DNA from 3 places in the Lentilactobacillus buchneri genome. Region 2 is predicted to be linked to each of the others. Evidence: predicted binding sites of a transcription regulator. Region 2 holds the regulator's gene; each other region holds the start of a gene.
The links. The regulator NrdR, encoded in region 2, represses ribonucleotide reductase genes. The targets are predictions, from matches to a motif close to ACACNATATATNGTGT.
Positions count from the first base shown of each region.

Region 1 (5,973 bases), 170 kb from region 2:
GGATCTTCATCGGTTAGATTACCACAAATCGAACAGTAATGAAGGTCGTTCTTGGTGGCAACCAGCGCCTTTGAAAACGCTTTGACATCATCTTCATTCATATCGACGGTGTAAAAAGCAAGTCTGGTAGCTGTCTTACTCCCGATTCCCGGTAACTTCATATAACTATCAATTAACTTTGCAATTGCTTCAGGATATTGCATACTTTCCCCTTTTTTTCGTGCGGACTACATTCCCGGAATCCCTTTGGTGTATTTACCCATGGTGCTTTCAGTCGCTTTATCAACCTTTGAAAGACCATCATTAACAGCAGCTAATACCAAATCCCCCAACATTTCGGGGTCATCGGGATCAATGGCTTCCGGCTTAATCTGGATATCCTTCATCTTTTTGTCACCGCCAAAGGTCACTTCAACCATGTTATCCGGGGCAACGCCCTTAAATTCCTGCTGTTTAAGATTCTCCTGTTCTTCACCCAGTTGCTTTTGCATCTTTTTCATTTGCTTCATCATCTTGTTCATGTTCATACCGTTCATCATTTTCTTTTCCTCCAATTAATCATCTTTGATATCTAAAATGTCGGTGCCGAAAAGTTCGGCAGCCTTCTTAACGACTGGTTGACTGTCCGGCTCTTCTTTTGTCGGTTCCGGATCGTCATCAGCCGGTTCAGCTTTTGGGTCGTTTGCTTCTTTGGATTGGGAGCCAGCCTTTTTTATCTTGTCTTTGTGACTGGCCAAATACTCACGGCGAATATCGGGCCACTGATTTTCCGGAACAAACACAATTTGAGGGGCTTTTCCCACAATACGATCCAAATTGTTTTCAAGAGCATCCTTCAAATCAGTGTCGCCTTGAGCCTTCTGATACAAAAATGGGTATTCGAAGGCAACAATTACTCCGCCGGCACTGGCAGCCACCGGCGATGACACGTGCATGACAGCCCGTTGGGTCACCGACAAGGCATCCATCAAGTCCGGCCAAACTGATTTAAATTGATTTAATTGTTTCCGGGTGGCTTTACCCAAAATTGGATAGATTTTAGCCAGCTCAATGTGATTGTCCATTGAGTGAGCCTCACTGACTTTGGCAGGCTCCGGCGTGCTGACTGTTGGTGACTGAGGTGTCGATTCCCGTTTGAGATCGGCAACTTCCGCCTTGAGTTCGGCAACTTGCTGCGTCAATTGTTGAATTTCCGCATTAACTTCCGGGGCCGCGGCCGTTTTAGCCGACTGCTGTGATTGTGGTGCTGAAACGGCCTTGGGCTGATTTGTGGCATCCAAATGGGTAATTTTGACCGTCAAGACCTCCAGATAAACATCTGGATGAGCGGTAAACCGCAATGAATTAGAAATCGCATTCAATTCATTAATCATCTGATAAATGGCTTGATCGCTGATCTGGCCACTTAAGGTCTTGAACTGGTCATCAATGATCCCCAGTTCCATTTCTTCAACGATTCCGGGGTCCTGTTGATACAACAGAATATCCTGGCAGTAACTGGTCAAATCTTCAATGAACCGGCTGGCGTCTTTACCCTCATCCAATATTTTTTGAATGGTGATCAACGCGCTCTTGGTGTCCTTGTTGACCACCTGCTGCATATAGGTGGTTAATAATTCATTGGTCACGCTGCCGGTCACAAGTAAGGCGTTCTCATAAGTAATTTTATTGTCACCATAAGACATCGCCTGATCGAGGATACTCAAGGCATCCCGCATCCCGCCCTCAGCAGCTTTGGCAATTAATTTCAAGGCTTTGTCGTCGTACTCAACCTTTTTTTGATCAAGGATATATTTCATTCTTTCCAAAATATCCTGAGGTTTAATCCGCTTAAAGTCAAATTTTTGTGTCCTGGAGATGATCGTTGCCGGAATCTTGTGCGGTTCAGTGGTTGCTAAAATAAAGATTACGTTAGCCGGTGGTTCCTCCAGCGTTTTTAGCAGAGCATTGAAAGCCCCCGTTGAAAGCATATGAACTTCATCGATGATGTAGACTTTGTAATCAGCCTGAGTTGGGGCGTATTTCGCCTTGTCCCGGATATCCCGGATTTCTTCAACACCGTTGTTGGAAGCGGCATCAATCTCAATGACATCATTTAAACTGCCCTCATTAATTGCTTTACAAGTCTCGCACTGGTTGCAGGGCTCACCATCTTTTAAGTAGTGACAGTTCACTGCCTTGGCAAAAATTTTGGCTGCCGAAGTTTTACCTGTTCCCCGAGGACCGGTAAACAAATAGGCATGACTCGTTTGTTTAGTAATTAGCGCATTTTTTAATGTTCTGGTGATAATCGACTGGCCGACGATCTCATCAAATCTTTGTGGTCGCCAAACCCGATATAATGCTTGATAGCTCATTACCAAATCCTCCAAAATAGAATGCCAAATTCTTAAAATCGTTCAATGAAACGTCTAAATAATTATATGATGAATCCAACCAGAGTGCAATCAACGACCGTCTGACTTTCAAGAAATTTCTCCAAAAAAATGCCCCCAGCAAAGTTGCTGAGAGCAAAAGTTCTATGTACAAGAGGCACAAGGTTGATGATACTTAGTGCTGCTTCCTTCCGGACCTGACACAGTTCGTAACCCGACCCTTGCCTCAGGGCCTTGCGGCAATATCTATCATAACTTAAATGATTCAGAATTGCCAGCCTTATTCTTTCTTTTCTTACGCGCAGCCTTGAAGAAATCTTTCATGATCCGCGATGCCGCATCGGCATAAAGCCCTTCAACAACGTTGACTTGATGATTCAATCGGGAATCTTCCAACACTGCATATAAACTTCTGGTTGCGCCGGCTTTGGGATCACGAGAGCCAAAACAAACATTTTCAATCCGCGAATTAATAATCGCTCCGGCACACATCAAGCACGGTTCAATCGTCACATAAAGATCGCAATCAATCAGCCGCCAACTCCGCAGTGTTCGACAAGCCTCTTGGATTGCTAAAATTTCAGCATGGGCCGTACCGTCATTTAAATGTTCTCTTAGATTGTGACCACGCCCGACAATTGTCCCGTCATGGACGACCACGGCGCCAATCGGCACTTCACCGATTAGATAGGCCTTGTTTGCTTCGATCAGTGCAGCTTTCATAAAACGACTATCAGCTTGAAACATTTCGAACCCTCACGATTTCTTGATGCTTTGAAGAATGTAGTAACCTTTGTCCCGTTTTAAAATCTGACAGTCACCAAATAATTCGGTCATCAATTTCTTGGCAGATGGTGCGCCCTGCTTTTTTTGAAGAACCACCGTCAAGGTGCCGCCATCAACTAAGTGATCGACTGCCCCGGAGATCATGGCATCGACAACTTTCTTGCCGGCTCTCACCGGTGGGTTGGTCACGATGGCAGCATACTGATCAGTAATCGCTTCATATATGTTACTTTCAAAAATATGAACGTTATCAACCCGATTAGCGTCGGCATTCTTTTTGGCAAGCGCCAAGGCCACCTCATTGACGTCAATCATATCAATCTGCCGATCCGGAAATGCTTTGGCAATTGAAATGCCAATTGGACCGTACCCGGTTCCCATATCTAACAGTTTGCCGTCAGGAATAAGGTCATAATTAATATGATTAACCAGCACCCGGCTGCCGTAGTCGACCGTATGTTTAGAGAACACACCGTTATCTGAAGTAAACACTAAGTTGTTTCCAAGCAACGCAAAGTTCCATGTAATCGGATCGGATTCAACGTTGGGATTCTTTGAATAATAAAATGATTGTTCTGACATAAAATTCTCCTAAAATGATCTTTTATAATCGTTATCTATATTTGGTGCTTACAATTAGTTTTGTCACAATATATTGTGTTTTAATCGTTGCATTTCACACTATTTAGTGTAAACTTGAATCATAAATTAAATTTTAACGAAACAGGGGAAGTGTTAACAATGGCTAAAATCACACTATATTCAAAGAACAACTGTATGCAATGCAAAATGACAAAACGTTACCTTTCAGAACACAACGTTCAATTTGAGGAACACAACATCAACGAGCAACCACAATATATTGATTACCTGAAACAACGAGGGTTCATGGCTGTCCCCGTTGTCGATGTTGATGGTAAGCAAGCATTCAGCGGCTTTCGACCTGATCAGCTCCAATCGATTGCCGGCTAATTGCCTTCATCCATTCTAACATATTGATTTCAGATTAGCGGGCGAAACCACAAACGGTCTCGCCCCTTTTATTCGCAATTATAAGAAAGCGTGGTACTAAATATGTCACTTCACAACCTTAAGGATGTTACCTACTTTGATTTGAACAACGAAATTAACATCCCCGTCAACGGGCAGATTCCACTGCAAAAAGACAAGGAAGCCCTCGAGGCCTTTTTAAAAGAAAACGTTCAGCCAAACTTAATGAAGTTTGACAGTCTCAGCGATCGGTTTGATTACCTGATCAAAAACAACTATTACGAAGCCGATTTTATTCATAAATATCAACTATCCTTTGTCGAAAAACTGTACCAGTACTTAAACGATCAGGATTTCCACTTTAAATCATTTATGGCAGCCTACAAATTCTACGCCCAATATGCTTTGAAAACCAACGACAATGATTTATATCTGGAAAGCTTCCTGGATCGGGTCGCCGCTAACGCCCTCTTCTTCGCTGACGGTGACGAGCAGTTGGCAATGGATTTGGCCGACGAAATTGTCCACCAGCGTTACCAACCGGCCACACCAAGCTTCTTGAACGCCGGCCGGGAAAATCGTGGCGAATTTGTATCTTGTTTTCTGATTCAAACCACCGATGATATGAATACGATTGGCCGGACGATTAATTCGGCCCTGCAGCTGTCAAGAATTGGCGGTGGCGTTGGAATTAACCTTTCCAATCTTCGTGAAGCCGGTGCCCCAATCAAACATATCGAAGGTGCCGCTTCCGGTGTGGTTCCGGTCATGAAATTACTTGAGGACAGCTTTTCATACTCCAACCAGTTGGGTCAGCGTCAAGGTGCCGGAGTCGTTTACCTCTCAGTCTTTCATCCAGACATTATCGAATTTTTGGGTGCCAAAAAGGAAAACGCCGACGAGAAAATCCGCCTGAAGACTTTATCATTGGGAGTGACCGTTCCCGATAAATTCTACCAATTGATTAAAGCCGATGCTGACATGTACTTATTCAGCCCCTACGATGTTGAACGTGAATACGGCGTGCCATTCTCTTACGTCGACATTACCAAGGAATATGATAATTTGGTTGCCAATGACAAGATCTCCAAAAAGAAGATCAAGGCTCGTGATTTGGAAACTGAAATCAGTAAGCTGCAACAAGAATCAGGTTACCCATACATCATTAATATTGACACTGCCAACCGCTCCAATCCGATTGCCGGTCGAATTGTGATGAGTAACTTATGTTCAGAAATCCTCCAGGTTCAAACCCCATCCACTGTTGATAACCAGCAGCATTACATCAAAATGGGCAAGGATATTTCCTGCAATCTGGGATCAACCAACATTAATAATATGATGGCTGGCGATGACTTTGGTCATTCAGTTGAAAGCATGGTCCGCGCATTAACATTTGTCACCGACCACTCCAACATCGACGTGGTTCCTTCAATTCAAAAAGGCAATAAAGAATCACATTCAATCGGCCTTGGCGGCATGGGACTACACAGTTTCTTAGCCAAGCACCATATGTACTACGGCTCGCCTGAATCGATTGAATTTACCAGTGTCTACTTCATGCTATTAAACTACTGGAGCTTAGTTGCATCTAACAAGATCGCCAAGGAACGCAAAGAAACTTTCGTCAACTTCGAAAACAGCAAGTACGCTGACGGCAGCTATTTTGACAAATATCTGGACGGATCATTTGCACCAAAATCTGCCGAAGTAAAAGCTTTGTTCAAAGACGATTGGATTCCAACTAAGGAAGATTGGGAAAACCTCAAGGAATCAGTCATGAAAGACGGCTTATACCACCAAAATCGGTTAGCAGTTGCGC
Region 1 is NZ_CP073066.1:225,451-231,423, forward strand. It holds gene recR (recombination mediator RecR) at 1-203, opposite strand, end outside; gene KE627_RS01195 (YbaB/EbfC family nucleoid-associated protein) at 228-539, opposite strand; gene dnaX (DNA polymerase III subunit gamma/tau) at 555-2,357, opposite strand; RNA gene ffs (signal recognition particle sRNA small type) at 2,522-2,608, opposite strand; gene tadA (tRNA adenosine(34) deaminase TadA) at 2,625-3,122, opposite strand; gene KE627_RS01215 (class I SAM-dependent methyltransferase) at 3,132-3,743, opposite strand; gene nrdH (glutaredoxin-like protein NrdH) at 3,903-4,133, shown strand; gene nrdE (class 1b ribonucleoside-diphosphate reductase subunit alpha) at 4,236-5,973, shown strand, end outside.
Region 1: a site for NrdR is predicted at 3,807-3,822, ahead of nrdH (glutaredoxin-like protein NrdH). Genes of this name have one in related genera too.

Region 2 (5,973 bases):
AACACTGATTTGAGTGTCAGGTTTATCGGTATCAACGAAGAAGCCGTCTTCATCGGCATCGCTTTCACCAAAGTGGATATTATCAAAATCATTGGCAATTGCCATTTTCAAAATCTGGGCGGCAGTTGCGCGTAATACACTGAGGCCTTCGTCACTATCTGACGTAACAATTTCAATCTTGCCGCCCTTATGTAGGGGCTCGTCATTGTTGACCCATTTTCCGTCAACCTTGGCGGCAACGGCTTTTTTACCTAAACTGACGGCAATTGATTTGGCAATGGCTTCTGAGGTAACGCCGTCATCAAATTGTTTAACACTACCATCTGGAAATTCAAATGAAAGTTGTGACATATTTCTTACTCCCTTTATATTTTTATTGGAGCCACAAAAAAAGCCCCTGACATACTTATACAAGTACATCAGGGACGCAATTAGCGCGGTTCCACCCAAATTGGATTTTTGGATACAATTATCCAAAAAGCTCTCAAGTGGCTGCTAACGGTACCAACCGGGAAAGCATTATCCGCAATCCATTCTCAAAGAGTGGTAACAAACAATTTCTCAACAAACGGTCTTCCAGGCTGGAACCATTCTCCCTGTGATGAGTCATCACTGTCATGTCTCTTTGATTCATTGACATTTAGTATAGAGTTGCCGTTCAAAAATGTCAATTCAATTTGTAAATTAAACTGGTCGCCGATTTTTACCAGTCATCTCGACCTCACGAGACAAGAATCGAATTCGCTGCATGAGTCGTTTGGCTTTCAATGGTTCATCGTCGCCTTTTTGATTGATACGCAAATGTTCCTGTTCGAGTTGGGCCATTGAAAAATTAGACGTAAAAAACGTCGGTAGCTGCTGTTGCATCCGGTATTCCAAAATAACGCCCAATACTTCATCACGAACCCACGAGGACATTGAGTCAGCCCCAATATCATCAATCATCAGCACCGGCGACTTTTTGATCACATCAATTTTTTCGGTGACCGAGTTATCGGTGATCGCCGATTTCATTTCGACAGCAAAACTTGGAAAATGGACCATAGTGGTTTGAATCCCGTTATCGGCAAGTTCGTTGGCAATTGCACCTGTCAGGTATGTTTTACCGACACCAAACGGCCCATATATGTACAGACCCGGATGGAAAGTCTTTTTGTCGGCCTTCATTTGAGCAATAAAATCCAATGCCATTGAAAGGGCCGTATAACGATTGGGGTCTGGATTATCGGGATCAGCCCCGTCGAATTCGGCGATCCGGGCATCCTTGATATCTTTAGGCATTGAAACCGTCTTGATTCGACGCGCCAAGGACTGACTGCGCTGCTTTTCGATGACCTCTGGAGAGGCCGAATACGCAATATCAATCAAGTGATCGTTAATGACCAATTGGGGCAAATACCCAGGCGCAAATGATTGTTTCTTGGCCTTAATCTGATTTTTGACATTCACATACTCATACAGTTTGGCAGCAGAACGGTCAACCGCATCAGGAGCCAGTTCACCTTGATGATCCTGAAGAAATTTGGCGATCTCAGGGTCATTTTTGATCTGTTCGATAATTTTTTGGAAACCTGATGCGACATTGCCACCCTTAAATTGACGGTCTTCCATTAGTTTCTTGACGAAATCACTTACTTTTTCCATTCAATCTCACCTACTCCCCGGCTTTTTTAACTTATCAAGCTGTGCTTTAAGCTGCTTCTTTTGGGCATCAGTCAACTGTGAGGTTGGCTGGCTGGCAGAGGAAGGTTGATCATCCTTCGCCCAATCCGGCAGGGTCTCTTTGACATTAACCCGTCGCTGTTTGTACTTGGCAGCCCGCTTATCAGCTTTTTTCTGTTTGTCGATTGTTCGATTCTTAATGGCATCGATTGCATGCTCGGCATCAAAAATCCCGTGTTGTGACCAATCATCGGCAATCGTTGACATCAGGTTTTTATTGAGAGTCGAACGATTTTCATCAACTAATAAATAGTAAATCAAAATATTGATGACTTCATTCGGCAACACGCGCAGGTTGACAAGCTCGCGCAAGGTTCGCTGCTCACCGCTGGTCACAATACCGTGCTTTTGTTTCTTGATTTGTTCCAAAAACACGACAGGAGCCGTCTTTTTACTAATTGAAATCAGTTGAGTGGTTGCCGTGTCGAATTTTGCAGAAGAAGGCGTGATCTCGGCAGTAGGTGCTGCCTTCTCCACGTTCTCTGCTTGATGCCGGCTGAAATTGTCAGTAATAATTGCCTTCAACTGTGATTGATTCAATTCATTGGTGCTGAGATTAGTTGCCTTTTGAATGAGTTTAGCCATTTGGATCTCATCAATTCCATAGAGCAAATTCTCTGACAAAATCAAATCACGAGCGGCTTTAACAGAGTTAAGATCGACGTATGAATTTTCCAACATGCTTAATAGGAGTTTGAAGTTAAACTGGTGACTATCCGGTTCGAAACTGTTCTCACTGACATTTGCAGCTGATCGAACAATGGTCTGCTTGGCGTCGTTGACTGCGCCCGGAATGTTTTTAATCAGGTTCTGGGGCACAGCAAATAAATCCAGCAGTGAAGCCGAAATATTGGTCGTCTCCCCGAGATCCGGAAGTGGCAGCACTAGTCGGTCGACAATCTGCTTGTAGGTTGTTTCGCCCACTTTGCTCAATAAAATAATCGACAAAATATCGGTTCGTAAAAACTGTTCAGCAGTTAGCGGCAGATTCAACGAGTAGATCAAGACATCCGGTTTGTTTTGGGAAACCAAAGTATTGATCAGTTTAACGCCTTCCAATTGCTTTCGAATCGCCACCAGCTGGTCAATTTTGCAATTTAACATGCTCTGAATTTCGTAATGCTTATGCAAAACCAACTGATTATGATCATTTAAGCTCATCGACCACAACAAATTGTATAATCCCAATGCTTTTTCACCAATGATTGGTAGATACAAATTGGTTAGAACACTGTGATCAAGGCTCCGATTAATATGGGCATTGGTCGTGAGATATTTTGTATCGGGTGTTAATTTATCGAACGACTCTGCCATTATTTGTCCCCCGAGTGATCCTGACCCTTTTTCTTATCCTTTTCCATAATTTCCTTAAGCTCTTTATAAAAGACCGACATATCCTTGAATTGACGGTAAACACTGGCAAACCGGATATAGGCAATTTCATCCAAATTGGCCAAATCTTCCATGACGTATTCACCAATTTGTTGGCTGGAAACTTCATTCTCGCCTAGTGACCGCAATTTATTTTCAACCCGATCCACCAAATTGGTAATGGCATCCATCGAAACCGGCCGTTTTTCAGCGGACCTGACGATCCCCTTTAACAGTTTTTCACGGTTAAATTCTTCGCGGTTACCATTTTTCTTCACCACTAATAACGGTGTTACTTCGACCCGCTCAAATGTGGTAAATCGAAAACCGCAGTGTTCACATTCTCTTCTTCGTCTGATCACCCGACCGTCATCAGTTGGCCGGCTGTCGACAACCTTGGAACCATTGTATCCGCAATGAGGACATTGCATGGTGTTCACCTCGTCTATTTCGTTTCCTTCGCCAACCATCTGTCGACTTGTGTCAGCGTTGTTGTCATTGTTCCTGAGTTATAAATAATTGTATCAGCCAAATCGCATTTTGTCTGCAATGGCCATTGATTTCCGATTCTTTTAATTGCACTTACAATACTCAGTTTATTGCGTTTTATCAATCTCTGCAACTGAGTGACCGGATCACAGTAAACCACCACCACCTCGTCGACTAAGTGGACATAGCCATTTTCAAATAAAGTTGGTGCGTCCAAGACGGTCATTTCAGTATCCCGATAACGTTTCAACTGAGAAAGAATCTCTTCGCGAATGAATGGGTCAATGATTCGAACCAGTTGTTTGAGATCAGCTGGATTGTTAAACACAATCCGGCCGAGTGCCTGGCGGTCAAGTGCGCCGTCAGCCAGCAAAATCCGCTGTCCAAATGCGTCCACCAGTGCTTGGAGCCCAGGAGTCCCGGTTTGTTCAACTTGATGGGTCACGATGTCAGCGTCAATCACAGGAATCCCCTGCTGATGAAGGTAATCGCTGACCACTGATTTTCCGGTGGCAATCCCGCCGGTTAAGCCAATTAATTTAGTCATTTTTTACACCACGTAAAGGTTGGCATTTTGGGCAAAAGTGGGTGCCCCGCTGAGCCAACTTGATTTTAACAATCTTTGTGCCGCATCTCGAGCAGGGTTCGCCTTCACGGCCGTAAACATTCAATTGATTTTGAAAACTGCCGGCTTCCCCATATGCAGTTGAATATGAGTGGACGGTCGTTCCATGACCGGCAATCGCCTTGGCTAATTCGACGATAATATTTTTTCGCAACTCTTTAATTTGTCTCAACGTCAACGTGTTGGCAGGCTGTTGAGGATTAATTTTGCTTAGCCATAAGACCTCATCGGCGTAAATATTACCCAACCCGGCAATATTACTCTGGTCTAGTAAAAATGGTTTGATCACTTTGCGGCTCTTACCAAAAATTTTCTGCATGTAATCGACGGTCAAATCATCTTCGGTGGGCTCCGGTCCAATCGTTTTCAGACCGGCAACCTGCATTTCAGTGCCAGTATCAACCAAATTCATTCGGCCAAATTTTCGCGTATCATTGTAACGCAACTGGCGCCCATCGGTCAGATGAAAAATGATATGGGTATGCTTACCGACCGGTGCATCTTCAGGCTCCACATCGTACTTGCCTTCCATTCTCAGATGAGAAACAATCGTCAGATTATCGCTCAGTCGAATCAGAAGGTATTTACCACGTCGATCAATTTTTTCAATCGTTTTGCCACGGAGGGCTTTTTTGAAATCGTTTGGTGGTAAATTAATCATTTTGGCATACAACACATCCACCGATTGGATGGTGCTTCCTTTAACCAATTGGGTCAGGCCGCGTCTAACGGTCTCAACTTCAGGTAATTCAGGCATTGAGATCCCCCATTTGCTTCAACTTATTTTGCATCATACCAGGTCTTACCCCAGTGGCTTTCAACTTTTAATGGCACATTCAAGTGGATCGCTGAATCCATGACGCTTGGAATCAGTTGTTTGACGGTGTCCAATTCCTCGTCAGGAACTTCAAAAATTAATTCATCGTGAACCTGCAGCAGCATGCGGGTTTTCATATCCTTGATTGCATCGGCCATATTAATCATCGCAATTTTGATGATGTCGGCCGCACTGCCTTGGATTGGTGTGTTCATGGCAGTCCGTTCAGCGAATGAACGCAGATTAAAGCTCTTGGAATTAATATCCGGCAAATAACGGCGTCGATGGGCAATCGTCTCAACGTAGCGGTGGTTACGGGCAAATTCAACGATGTCTTCGGTATATTTTTTAACGCCGGGATATTCTTCAAAATAACGTTCAATAAACTGATGCGCCTGTTTTCTGGTAATGCCGGTATTGGACGCTAAACCAAAATCGCTAATCCCATAAACAATCCCAAAGTTAACTGCCTTGGCCTGACGCCGAAGTTCCGGGGTGACTTCTTCATTTGACGGCAGTCCAAAAATTCTCCGTGCCGTGGTGGCATGAATATCCTCGCCATTTTTAAAGGCGTCCTGCATATTTTGGTCGTCGGTAATTGACGCCAACACCCGCAGTTCAATTTGAGAATAATCAGAGGAGAAAATCTGCCAGCCTGGATGTGATGGAATAAAGGCCTGGCGAATAAGTCGGCCTTCCTCGGAGCGAACCGGAATATTCTGCAGATTGGGATCGACTGAAGACAATCGACCAGTCTGGGTTAACGTCTGCAGATATCTGGTGTGAACTTTGGAATCATCTGGATGAATGACCTTTAATAGCCCATCAACATATGTCGACTGTAGTTTGGAAATCTGACGGTAGTCCAACACATTTTGAACAATTGGTGCATCCGGAGCCAGTTTCTCCAAAACATCAACCGAGGTCGAATAGCCGGTTTTGGTCTTCT
Region 2 is NZ_CP073066.1:55,340-61,312, forward strand. It holds gene thrS (threonine--tRNA ligase) at 1-351, opposite strand, end outside; gene dnaI (primosomal protein DnaI) at 685-1,644, opposite strand; gene KE627_RS00370 (replication initiation and membrane attachment family protein) at 1,651-3,036, opposite strand; gene nrdR (transcriptional regulator NrdR) at 3,036-3,524, opposite strand; gene coaE (dephospho-CoA kinase) at 3,539-4,129, opposite strand; gene mutM (DNA-formamidopyrimidine glycosylase) at 4,122-4,964, opposite strand; gene polA (DNA polymerase I) at 4,988-5,973, opposite strand, start outside.

Region 3 (5,973 bases), 1.2 Mb from region 2:
TCTCGTGTAAAATTGGCTGTCCAGCTGCGACTAATTCTTCAGAAAATTTCATGGGTCAGTGCTCCTTAAAGCAAAATTTTCAAATAGAACGCGACCGGACTTGGCACTTTTCGAACTCATTATTCCACTTCCCTACGTTGGTATTAACCAAATCAGGTTCAAAGGGATTGGCAAGTCACCATCTCAGCACAAGGCACCCCTAGTGATCTTATTTGAATACCCAAAGTTTACCATATTTTGAAGAGTATTTTACGATTTTCTTCGTATATGATACGCTGAAAGCAACAATTTTCTGAGGGTTGGGGGAATCTTACTACAAGGAGAGTTGTTTCATGAAATTCAATTGGAAGATCACACTGATTAGCTTTTCCCCATACATCCCTTTGATCGCCATTTATTTGTTAATCCATTTATACATAACAAATGATGTCATCGCTTTGCTATTCACTTTAGGTGTTTTTTCAGCCGGATATATTTTTGTTCATTATAAGTATGCCAAGACTTTCTTCAGTAACCATCCTGAACTTGATCTACAAAACTTTGAATTCAACACAGTGGCAAACGTTGTCTTGGCACTGTGGATCATCGTCATGGTTGGCCTCATAATTCTCAGGCTTTATCCACAAAGTCCAGAAGGCTATCTATTGGCATTTGGTTTATTCTACTCCGTCATTAACGGCTTCAAATCCTACAGGAGAGCTGCAAAATGATATTTAACTGGAAATACGCTCTATTCACTAACGCACCAATGTTCCTCACATTGATCGTCTATATTGGTATGACTGCATTACACATTGATTCAATCTGGCTAATTCTTGCCGTCGTTGTAATCTGGCTCGCATGGTATACCTATGCTGGTTGGAAAGTCTACTCTCTTCATCCTGAATTTAATTTCCCATAACTATCAGCGCGGCACAACTTCAATGATCATCATCACAGTTTCGACGATTGGTTTTCTGTTCTTACTCTTAAAGCTTCAACTAATAGCCAACATCGCCCTCTTTATCACATGGCTTGCCATCTCAAACTTCTTGATCGATGGATTCTCCAAGTATAAGAATCTCCCATAATGACACGACAATTCCAAAAACCGGCGCCGTAAATCTCAAACAAGATTTACGGCGTCGGTCAGTTTATAATCATATGTTAAGCGTTCTTCACCGCAAACACCGGCAAAGTATTCAAGAATACACAGTCATCTCGACTAGTTGCCCGTCCCTCGGCTAAAATGGAACAGCGTTGCACAACATTGGCACCCACTTTCTTCAACAAGTGTTCTGCCGAAGCCAGTGAGCCGCCTGTACTGATCACATCATCCACAATGATCACCTGTTTGCCTCGAAGCTGTTCTGCGTCACACCCATCCAAAACCAGCTGTTGATGATAATCAGTGGTAATCGAACGCATCCCAATCGCAATTGGGTTTCGCATGTACGCCTTAACACTCTTTCGCAAGACGAAATAACGTGGGTGATGGGTAATCATGCTCAGTTCTTGAGCCAATGGGATCCCTTTGCTCTCCAATGTCACCAGATAATCAAACGGAATGTTAATCCGCTTGGCCAACTCCTGAGCGGCATAACGGGTTAACTCAGCATCCCCCAATAAGACGAAGGAGGCAATTGCCGCCGTGTCTGTGATCGGGATAATCGGTAGTGTCCGCTTCAGTTTACCAATTGTTAATTCATATTCCTTCTGCATCTTGATCCTCCAGATTATATAAGATAGAAAGAAAGTACCAAAAACGACTAATATGTGTGAAAATCGAGGCTTTTCACAGCCACAACTGTTAACGAAATTTCTACTTTTATGTTTTTTGTTCGTCTATGTATATGATAATACTCCATTTTATCCTTTTTATCCACATATGATAGTCCAGACACGAATTTTACAGCAAAAACGTCAAAATGTCACTTTCAGCTCACAATCCGTCACCTAAGACGACACATTATGTGGTCTATTTTGGGAATCATCCACAAGATACCCCCATATATAGCCAAAATGGGTCTCAATCAATCCAACTATTTGTCACTCCCAAAACCACCCTTAGTGTGATTCAAATTTTTTTGAAGCTCACCAATCCGCGAGTCCACGCGATTATGCAGGGTACAAGCAAATCTACCGAATACACAATATATTGATTCTGAAACCGGTTAGATATACTATATATAGTATCAGTTCGAGCAATTCAAACGAAATGAGAATATAATGTACATATGGGAGGAATCATTATGCAAGCAATGAAACTTTCATCAGTTTCACTATCTGATGAATTTATAAAACAAGTTAAAGAAGAAGTTACACCTCACTGGGGAGAATTAGGCTGGGTTACCTACAAGCGGACTTATGCCCGTTGGCTGCCTGAAAAGGGCCGTACTGAAAACTGGGACGAAACCGTTAAACGGGTGGTTGAAGGCAACATCAACCTTGACCCTCGTCTGCACGAAGACAACGTTGATCCCCAAGTTGTTGATGACTTAACCGAAGAAGCCAAGAAGCTCTACAAGCTGATTTATGGTCTTTCAGCTACCCCATCAGGCCGTAACCTTTGGATCTCTGGTACCAGCTATCAGGACCGTAACGGTGACGCCTTGAACAACTGTTGGTTCATCGCTGTTCGCCCACAATCATATGGCCACAGCCACATTTTGCCAGAGTATCTCCAACCGGACACCCCAGCCGTTTCGATGCCTTATTCATTCATGTTTGACCAATTGATGAAGGGCGGCGGCGTTGGTTTTTCTGTCACTAAAGATAATATTCATAAGATTCCTCTAGTTGATAAAAAGATCGATTTGAAAGTAATCATCGACAAGGATAGCAAGTCATACCAGGATTCCCTTGATATGGGTGCAACTGACAAAGATGAATGGTTGAAGAATCATTCAATCAAAGACGTTCGTTACTATCGTCTGCCAGATACCCGCGAAGGTTGGGTGGTTGCCAATGCGCACTTGATTGATATGCACTTCAATGGCACTAACGCCGATGGTAAGACTGACTTAGTTCTGGATATGAGCGACATCCGTGAAAAGGGTGCTAAGATCAAGGGCTTTGGCGGAACTGCTTCAGGTCCAATGCCACTGATTGAAATGTTAATTGATATTAACAGTCTGCTCAATTCACGCGTTGGCCGCCATTTGTCATCGGTTGATGCCACTGATATTGGCAACTTGATCGGAAAGACTGTCGTTGCCGGCAATGTCCGTCGTTCAGCCGAATTGGCTTTAGGCTCAGCTGACGATGAAGATTTTATTACGATGAAGCAGGATAAAGACAAGCTCTACCATCACCGTTGGGCATCAAACAACAGTGTGGCAGTTGATTCAGAATTCGACAACTACGGGCCGGTTGCTGATTCAATCCAACACAATGGCGAACCAGGAATTGTTAACTTGGAGCTTTCCAAGAACTACGGCCGTAAGATCGATGGTCTGCAAAAAGACATCGACGCCAATGTTGAAGGAACCAACCCCTGTGGTGAAATTTCTTTAGCAAATGGTGAGCCATGTAACTTGTTTGAAGTCTTCCCTTACGTTGCCAGTCAACAAGGTTGGGATCTCGATGAAGCCTTTACTTTGGGAACTCGTTTCTCAAAGCGGGCTACTTTCAGCAATTACGACTGGGAAGTTTCCCGGAACGTCATTGAAAATAACCGTCGGATCGGTATCTCAATGTCAGGAATTCAGGATTGGATTTTGGCTAAATTTGGTAACCGAGTTGTTACCGGTTATGAAGATGCTAAAGATCCTGAAACTGGCGAAGCTATCAAGAAGCCAATTTACGATCCACGAGTTGTTAAAGAAGTTGATGGCTTGTACAAAGCCGTTGTCCGCGCTGATAAAGATTACTCTGATACACTTGGATGCAAACCTTCCATCAAGCACACCACTGTTAAGCCATCAGGAACGGTTGCCAAATTAGCCGGTGTCTCTGAAGGCATGCACTTCCACTATGCTGGTTACTTGATCCAACGGATTCGTTTCCAAGATTCAGATCCACTGCTGCCAGCTTTGAAGGCTTGCGGCTATCACGTTGAACCAGATGTTTACACCAAGAGCACCATGGTTGCCGAATTCCCAATCCGCGCATCACACGCCGACAGCGAGAACTTCGCTTCAGCCGGAAACGTTTCGATCGCAGAACAATTCGCAACTCAAGCCTTCCTGCAGACTTACTGGTCAGACAACGCCGTTAGTTGTACCGTTACTTTCCAACCAGATGAAGGCGACCAAATTGCCCCATTGATGAGACAATACCGCTTCACCACCAAGTCAACTTCATTGCTGCCATACGTTGGTAATGAGTTCAAACAAGCTCCTAAGGAACCAATTGACGAGAAGACTTATGAAGACAAAGTAATGGAAATCCACGGCGATGTCGCAACGGTCTTCGCAAAGCAAAACGATAACCATGATAAGAAGGGTATCGAACTGGTTGACCAAACCGATTGTGCTGGCGGAGCATGCCCAGTGAAATAGAGTGTGGAGCAAGCCGTTTAGTTTCCGAGCATTAATTTGATACACATCTTTAATGCGGTTTTCGCATTGAAGATGTGTATCGGATTAAGCGGAGGAAGCTGGCTTGCGGAACACATTTCAACCAGAGTGCGAGTCGCAGTGTCAGTTGCCTCCGAGCACGTTTCATCTAGGTAAAAACAACTGCTAAAATAATGCGTTCAACCTTGGCCCCTCGGTCCCCCGCCGATCGGCCAAGCCCTAAAACAGATCATTCCCACGGAGAGGCCAGGGCAATTAACTTGCTGCTGGCCTCTTTCATTACATACATCATGGAGGTATCACAATGTTAAAGATCTACACCAAAGTCGGCGATCACGGCAAAACCAAGCAGGTAACCGGAAAAATGGTGCCGAAGTACGACCTGCAAATTGAGGCATTAGGGGCACTGGATGAACTGGATTCATGGCTTGGCTATGTAATTTCAGTCCTGTCCCCCAAGAGTGCTTCACTGGCACCGACCATCCAAACAATCCAGCGAAACCTGTATGAATTACAGGCAGATATCACCGTTAAACGTCACCACAACATTACCTTTGACGACACCAAAAAGCTGGAAGTACAAATTGATGAAATTATGGCCAAATTGCCTGCCATCAAAGCCTTCATTCTCCCTGGCGGCAATCAAGCCGGGGCGTCGCTCCAATATGCCCGGGCTTTGGCACGACGAGCTGAAAGAATGGTCGTTGAATTAAACGACAAGCAGCAACCGCTCAATGATGAAATCTTTGAGTATCTCAACCGTTTGTCGGATTACTTATTCGCCCTTGCACGTTATGCCAATTACCTGGAAGGCTATGACGAGATTAAAAGTAAATGTTAGTTGGGAAAAGGTGAATCGGAAACCAGTTACTGAATTGGTTTGCGATTCACCTTTTTAATTTGTCATTAGAGGTTCTCCATTACACATGGATCGTATGGCCCGTCGTCTGACCAGTAATTAGTTTTAGCGTGTCATCAAGAGATTGTTTGACCATATTCTTGACAGCAATGTCGGTGTAAAAAGCCACATGGGGCGTTAAGAAAACATTGTCCATCGCCTTCAACTTGGTATATTCCTTAAGCGGAATGTCCCCATCAAACGACTGATTAAAAATCTCCGTCTCATTTTCAATGACATCGATGCCGGCTCCGGCAATCTGATGATTTTGCAGAGCATCAATCAGTGCGTCTGTATTGATGATGGGACCGCGGGAACAGTTGATGAAAAACGCGGATGGTTTCATTTGCGTAAATTGGGCTTTGTCGATCATATGGTAATTCTCATCACTCATGTAGGTATGCATTGTGATGAGATCGGCGTTTTTAAAAATGTCTTCCTTGGAGGTATATGTAACCAGATCTCGAAACGCGTCGTTTTCGTGAATGTCATTTCCCAATACCCGGGCGCCAAAACGTTTAAAAATCTTGGCAACCGTGCTGCCGATGCGGCCAACCCCAATGATGCCAATCGTCA
Region 3 is NZ_CP073066.1:1,347,079-1,353,051, reverse strand. It holds partial or broken gene tenA (thiaminase II) at 1-52, opposite strand, end outside; TPP riboswitch at 113-211, opposite strand; gene KE627_RS06485 (hypothetical protein) at 333-710, shown strand; gene KE627_RS12310 (hypothetical protein) at 707-901, shown strand; gene KE627_RS06475 (phosphoribosyltransferase family protein) at 1,147-1,701, opposite strand; gene nrdJ (ribonucleoside-triphosphate reductase, adenosylcobalamin-dependent) at 2,232-4,481, shown strand; gene KE627_RS06465 (cob(I)yrinic acid a,c-diamide adenosyltransferase) at 4,804-5,340, shown strand; gene KE627_RS06460 (D-2-hydroxyacid dehydrogenase) at 5,420-5,973, opposite strand, start outside.
Region 3: a site for NrdR is predicted at 2,160-2,175, ahead of nrdJ (ribonucleoside-triphosphate reductase, adenosylcobalamin-dependent). Genes of this name have one in related genera too.